Regions from separate parts of the Sphingomonas sp. P4_D12 genome, predicted to be linked through region 1. Evidence: predicted binding sites of a transcription regulator. Region 1 holds the regulator's gene; each other region holds the start of a gene.
What was found. The regulator LexA, encoded in region 1, represses DNA repair genes until DNA is damaged. The targets are predictions, from matches to a motif close to GTTCCNCNCTTGTTCT.
Positions count from the first base shown of each region.

Region 2: a site for LexA is predicted at 1,336-1,351, ahead of AC1DSD_RS10980 (DNA recombination protein RmuC). Genes of this name have one in related genera too.
Region 3: a site for LexA is predicted at 1,352-1,367, ahead of recA (recombinase RecA). Genes of this name have one in related genera too.

Region 1 is NZ_JBFUIL010000003.1:235,892-238,159, reverse strand. Features, by position in the region: gene AC1DSD_RS07085 (ComEC/Rec2 family competence protein) at 1-823, shown strand, start outside; gene lexA (transcriptional repressor LexA) at 714-1,385, opposite strand; gene AC1DSD_RS07075 (molybdopterin molybdotransferase MoeA) at 1,442-2,268, opposite strand, start outside.
Region 2 is NZ_JBFUIL010000005.1:181,304-183,571, forward strand. Features, by position in the region: gene AC1DSD_RS10975 (formate--tetrahydrofolate ligase) at 1-1,134, opposite strand, end outside; gene AC1DSD_RS10980 (DNA recombination protein RmuC) at 1,381-2,268, shown strand, end outside.
Region 3 is NZ_JBFUIL010000005.1:288,875-291,142, reverse strand. Features, by position in the region: gene AC1DSD_RS11535 (phosphoribosyltransferase) at 1-255, opposite strand, end outside; gene AC1DSD_RS11530 (adenosine deaminase) at 255-1,274, opposite strand; gene recA (recombinase RecA) at 1,445-2,268, shown strand, end outside.

The DNA.
Region 1 (2,268 bases):
GGCCGACGCGATCGGCCTGGGCGCGCCGTTCTGGTGGGTGACCACGCACGCGCTCAACCTCTTGCTGTGGATCGCGCGTACTGCGGCCAAAGCGCCGGGGTCGGTGGCGATGCTGCCCGGCATGCCGGCCGGCGCGTTCGGGCTGATGATCCTGGGATTGTTATGGCTGATGCTGTGGCGCTCGCGAATCCGTCTTGCCGGTCTTGCGCCGATGGCGATGGGCGCGGCCTGGGCGCTGGCGATCCCGGCACCCGATCTGCTGATCTCGGGCGACGGCCAGCATCTCGCGGTGCGCACGCCCAATGGCGGCGTCGCGATCCTGCGCGACAAGGCAGGGGATTATACGCGCGACACGATGACTCAGAATGCCGGGGTGGATGGGGAGGCGATGCTGCTGTCCGATCAGCCCTTCGCCCAATGCACGCCGGACGCCTGCCTCGCTCTGGTGCAATCCGGAGGACGGATATTCCGCGTCCTCGCGACGCGCAGCCTGTACCAATTGCCGTCCGACCAGTTGATCGCCGCGTGCCGCGCGGCGGACATCGTCGTCAGCGACCGGCGGTTGCCCTCAGCGTGCCGGCCGATTTGGCTCAAGCTCGATGCGCCGTTCCTGCGCCGCACTGGCGGAATGGCGATCAGCCTGGCCAGCGGACGGATCGTCACCGTCCGCCAGCCTGGTGATCGTCACCCTTGGGTTATGTCGGGTTCGCGTTCTAATCGTAACGGCGCAACAGGCCGGCGAGGCGGCCCTGGATCCGCACCTGCTGAGGAGCGTAACGCTGCGGATCGTAAGCGCGATTGGCCGGATCGAGCCGCACCATAGCACCTTCGCGGCGGAAATATTTGAGTGTCGCTTCGCTTTCCTCGATCAGCGCGACGACGATTTCCCCGTCGCGTGCCACGTCGGTGCGGCGGATCAGCGCGTAATCGCCGTCGAGAATGCCGGCCTCGACCATCGAGTCACCGGCGACTTCCAGCGCGTAATGCTCGCCGCTGCCGAGCAAGGCGGCGGGGACGGGGAGCATCGACGATCCCTCGAACGCTTCGATCGGCACGCCGGCCGCGATCCGGCCGTGCAACGGGATCTCGATCACGTCGTTGGCGGGTTCGGGAGCGGGTCGGAAATTGTTCGGCTTGGGCTGGGCGGCCACGGCACGCTTGCTGTCGGCACGTTCCGGCATCTTGAGCACTTCGAGTGCGCGTGCCCGATTGGGCAGGCGCCGTAGGAACTGCCGCTCCTCGAGCGCCGAGATCAGGCGATGCACGCCGGACTTCGACTTGAGGTCGAGCGCCTCCTTCATCTCCTCGAACGACGGCGACACGCCGGTTTCGTTCAAGCGATCGTTGATGAAGCAGATCAGCTCATGCTGCTTCTTGGTGAGCATCGACGTTCCTCCGTCCAGAACAGACGCGGAACTTTTACGGAACGTTGCGGATCAAGTCAAGCGAGCGGCAAGATGTCCACAGTATCGCCGATCGCGGCTGGCGGCGCGTGCGGCGGCCGCACGATCAGACACGTCGCGCGCGCCAGTGTGGCGAGCATCGAACTGTCCTGCATGGCGGCGGCCGAGACGCGGCCGTCGACTAACGTTCCGCGCAGATAATCCTGGCGGTGGTCGTTGGCGGGAAGCGGGTCGGCGAGTTCCGCGCGGAGCATCCGCGGCAACGGATTCGCCGCGCCGGCCATCGCGGCGATCAATGGCCGCAGGAACAAGGTGGCGGTGACGAATGCCGATACGGGGTTGCCTGGCAGACCCAGCATTATCGCCTCGCCGAGGCGCCCCGCGAGCATCGGCTTGCCCGGCCGGATCGCGATGCGCCAGAAATCCACCTCTCCACCTGCCGCTTCGAGCGCCGGGCGTACCAGATCGTGATCGCCGACCGAGGCGCCGCCAGTCGTGACGATAATATCGGCATTCGCGCCGGAGAACGCCGCGACGAGCGCGTCGAGCCGGTCGGGGAGGATCCCTGCTACAGTCACGTCGACCGGCAGATCGGCGAGCATCGCCGCCAGCATCGCGCTATTGCCTTCAGGGAGTGCCAGCGGATCGTCGCTGGCCGTGCCGGGCGCAATGAGCTCGTCGCCCGTCGCCAGGATGGCGATGCGCAGGCGGCGATTGATGTTGAGCGCACCATGCCCGCCGGTCGCCGCGAGCGCGATGGCGGCCGGTGTCAGGCGCATACCGGCGCCGATCAGCACCGCGCCCCGCTCGAAATCGAGACCCTTGCGCCGCACGCTCATGCCGCGGCGCGGTGGTCCCTCGCCGG
Region 2 (2,268 bases), on a different contig from region 1:
GCGGTTGATCGCGACGACCACGGGAACACCGAATTGACGGACATTCTCGAGGTGCCGCGCGAGATTGACCCCGCCAAGCCTCACTGCCTCGGGATCGGGGGTGCCGAGATCTGCCTTGGCGACCCCGCCATTCATCTTGAGCGCGCGGATCGTCGCGACGACCACCGCTGCGGCGGGTTTGAGGTCGGCCTGGCGGCATTTGATGTCGAAGAACTTCTCGGCGCCCAGATCGGCACCGAAGCCGGCTTCGGTCACGACATAATCGGCCAAGCCAAGCGCGGTGTTGGTCGCGATCACCGAATTGCAGCCATGCGCTATATTGGCGAAGGGGCCGCCATGGATCAGCGCCGGATTGCCCTCCAGCGTCTGGACCAGATTGGGCTTGATCGCCTCGGCGAGCAGCACCGCCATGGCGCCATCGGCCTTCAGGTCGCGCGCGGTGACTGGCTGGCGATCGCGCGTATAGGCGACGACGATCCGGCCGAGCCGCACCTCCAGGTCCTCCAGGTCCTCGGCCAGACACAGGATCGCCATCACTTCGCTGGCGACGGTGATGTCGAACCCGCTTTCGCGCGGGAAACCGTTGGCGACGCCACCCAGCGATTGCGCGATGTCGCGCAACGCGCGGTCGTTCATGTCGAGCACCCGGCGCCAGACGATCCGGCGCACGTCGATATCGAGCGCGTTGCCCCAATGCACATGGTTGTCGATCATCGCCGCGAGCAGGTTGTGCGCGCTGGTGATGGCGTGGAAATCGCCGGTGAAATGAAGGTTGATGTCCTCCATCGGCACCACCTGGGCGTAACCACCGCCGGTCGCACCGCCCTTGGTCCCGAAGCATGGCCCCAGGCTCGGCTCGCGCAGCGCCAACATCGTCTTCTTGCCGATCTGGTTGAGCGCGTCGGCGAGCCCGACCGAGGCGGTCGACTTGCCTTCGCCGGCGGGGGTTGGACTGATCGCGGTGACCAGGATCAATTTGCCCAGGTCGCGGGGCACCGGGAGGTGCTCGCGGATCAGCTTGGCCTTGTATTTGCCATAGGGCTCGACCGCGTCGACCGGGATGCCTGCTTTGTCGGCGATCTGCTGGATGGGGTGAAGGGTCGCGGCCCGCGAAATCTCGATATCGGAGAGCATGGGGGCTTCTTAGCCGCCCCATGGGCTGCCCGTCACCCCGCGCGCGTAACGAAATCAATTCCCCTCCCGTTTACGGGAGGGGCTAGGGGAGGGACTGTTCGTCTAGGCCCGTCCATCGATCGACATGCCCTCCCCCGACCCCTCCCGCAAGCGGGAGGGGAGTTGGAACCGTAACGAAATTGGGGCTGTCCTGGCATCGTCGTTCGATCTATGTTCCGGTCATTGATCGGGTTTCGTGGGTGAATTGTGGTTGAAGTGTTGATCGTCGCGTTGGGAGCGCTTGTCGTCGGGCTAGTGATCGGCTGGCTGTTCGCCTCACGCCGCGGCGTGGCCGAACTGGCGGCCGCCAAGGTGCATGCCGATCAGCATGACATGACGCGCCAGCAGTTGCTGGCCGTGACGGCGGAGCGCGACACGACGATGCGCGCGCTCGACGCACACCAGGCGGCGTCACGTGAGCGTGAGCTGGCGTTCGAGGCGCGGCTGGTCGAAATCGTCGCTGCCAAAGAAGCGCTGGCGGCGCAATTCGCCGAGGTCGGGCAGCGGCTGTTCGACGACGCCCAGACCAAATTCCTTCAGCGCGCCGACGAGCGGTTCAAGGAATCGGAAGCGACCAGCGGCCAACATCTCCGCGCCTTGCTCCAGCCTGTCCACGAACGCCTGCAGCGCTACGAAGAAGGCGTGGCCAAGGTTGAGGCCGATCGCCGCGATGCGTTCGGTACGCTTCACGGCCAGATCGAAGCAATGCGCGTCGGGCAGGAATCGGTACGCTCGGAAGCGTCCAAGCTGGTCAATGCGCTGCGTAACGCGCCCAAGGCGCGCGGGCGCTGGGGCGAGCAGCAATTGCGCAACGTGCTCGAGACGTGCGGGTTGAGCGAGCATGCCGATTTCCAGGCGGAAGTCAGCGTCGACGATGGCGAGGGCGGGCGGCTCAGGCCCGACGTCATCATTCGCGTGCCGGGCGGCAACGCACTGGTGATCGACGCCAAGGTGTCGCTCAACGATTATCAGGACGCGTTCGGCGCGATCGATGACACTGAACGCGCCGCCGGGCTGGTGCGCCACGCGGCGTCGATGCGGGCGCACGTCCAGGCGCTCGGCGCCAAGGCCTATTGGACGCAATTCGACGACGCG
Region 3 (2,268 bases), on a different contig from region 1:
CAGCCGCTCGCCGTCGCGGGTGCGCGCCGCCAGTTTGATCAGCGGCGCGTCGGAAAAATCCTCGACGCGCGACGAATGGTCGACCGACAACATCGGCAGGCCAGTCGCGTGGCTGAGATAGACTGCCGGCGCCAGCCCGCCACGCCCGATCCCGATGATGAAGCTCGGCGTCCAGCCGCTGTCGATGATGTCGGCGGCAAGCACCTTCACTTGCGCTTCGAACGCATCGTGCGGGATCGGCGTGAAGGTCGGCATCAGCTGTGCTCCGCTACATAGGCGTCGAGCGCGGTGGTGTGGCGAGCGACATCGTCATCACTCAGGAACGACCCGAGGAACGAATTACGCGCGAGGGTGACGAGTTGATCCTTGTCAAGCCCGCGCGCCGCCGCCGCTTGGCGATAATTCTCGCCGATATAGCCGCCGAAATAGGCGGGATCGTCCGAATTTATCGTCGCGCGCAGCCCGAGGTCGAGCATCCGGTCGATCGGATGGGCGTCCATCGAGGCGACGTTGCACAATTTGACGTTGGATAATGGACAGACGGTCAGCGTCATCCCGGTCCGCGCCAGCCGGGCGGTCAGCACGGGATCTTCCAGGCTGCGATTGCCATGGTCGAGCCGGTCGATCGCGAGCAGGTCGAGTGCCTGATGGACGTAATCGGGCGGGCCTTCCTCGCCGGCATGGGCGACCAGCTTAAGGCCCTTTTCGCGCGCCGCCGCGAACACCCGCGCGAACTTTTCGGGCGGATGGCCGACTTCCGACGAATCGAGTCCGACCCCGGCAATGCGATCGAGCCAGGGTTCGGCCTGGCCAAGCGTTTCGAACGCCGCCTCCTCGCTCAAGTGGCGTAGGAAGCAGAGGATCAGTTTCGACGTCAGGCCATGTCTTGCCTCCGCCTCCGCCATTCCCGCGAGCAGTCCCTCGATCACGGTGCCAAAGGGGATGCCGCGATCGGTGTGCGTCTGGGGGTCGAAGAAGATTTCGGCATGGACCACGCCGTCCGCCGCCGCGCGATCAAAATAGGCGAGCGCGAGATCGCGGAAATCCGCTTCGGTGCGGAGCACGTTGGCGCCGGCATAATAGATGTCGAGAAAGTCTTGCAGGTTGGAAAAGCTGTAGGCGGCGCGCACTTCTTCGATCGATTTGAACGGAATCTCGACCTGGTTGCGCTCTGCCAACGAGAACATCAGCTCGGGCTCCAGGCTGCCCTCTATGTGAAGGTGGAGCTCGGCCTTGGGCAGGCCGGTGATAAAGGCGTCGAGGTCGCTCTGCATAAGCAAACCATGAAGCGGGGCAGGGGCTCGGGCAAGAAATATCGGGAAAACGCCGTTTCGGTGCGAAAAAAGTTCATGTTCCACTATTGTTCCATGAGAACAAATACGATACATGCTCTCCAACACGATTGAACGCCGGTGCTAACCCGGCTAGCGCGGAGGCCTTATCAATGGCAGCTTCTCTGAAAGTTATTGACGGCATGGCATCGCAAAATACCGACCGGCAAAAAGCACTCGAAGCTGCGCTGGCTCAGATCGATCGCGCGTTCGGCAAGGGCTCGGCGATGCGGCTGGGATCCAAAGAGACGATGCAGGTCGAATCGATCTCGACCGGCAGCTTGGGCCTCGACATCGCGCTCGGCGTCGGCGGCTTGCCGCGCGGCCGCGTGATCGAAGTGTACGGACCGGAAAGCTCGGGCAAGACGACGCTCGCGCTTCATGTCATCGCCGAAGCCCAGCGTGGCGGCGGGACGGCGGCGTTCGTCGATGCCGAGCACGCGCTCGACCCTGTCTATGCCAAGAAACTGGGCGTCAATATCGACGAGTTGATCGTGTCGCAGCCCGATACCGGAGAGCAGGCGCTCGAGATCGTCGATACGCTGGTGCGATCGAACGCGATCGACGTGCTGGTGGTCGACTCGGTCGCAGCGTTGGTGCCGCGCGCCGAAATCGAGGGTGAGATGGGCGACAGCCATGTTGGCTTGCAGGCCCGCTTGATGTCGCAGTCGCTGCGCAAGCTGACCGGATCGATCAGCCGCTCGCGCTGCATGGTGATCTTCATCAACCAGCTGCGCATGAAGATTGGCGTGATGTACGGCAATCCGGAGACGACGACGGGCGGCAACGCGCTCAAATTCTACGCCTCGGTCCGCCTCGACATCCGCCGCACCGGCCAGATCAAGGATCGCGATGATATCGTCGGCAACACCACCCGGGTGAAGGTCGTCAAGAACAAGGTCGCGCCACCGTTCAAGCAGGTCGAATTCGACATCAT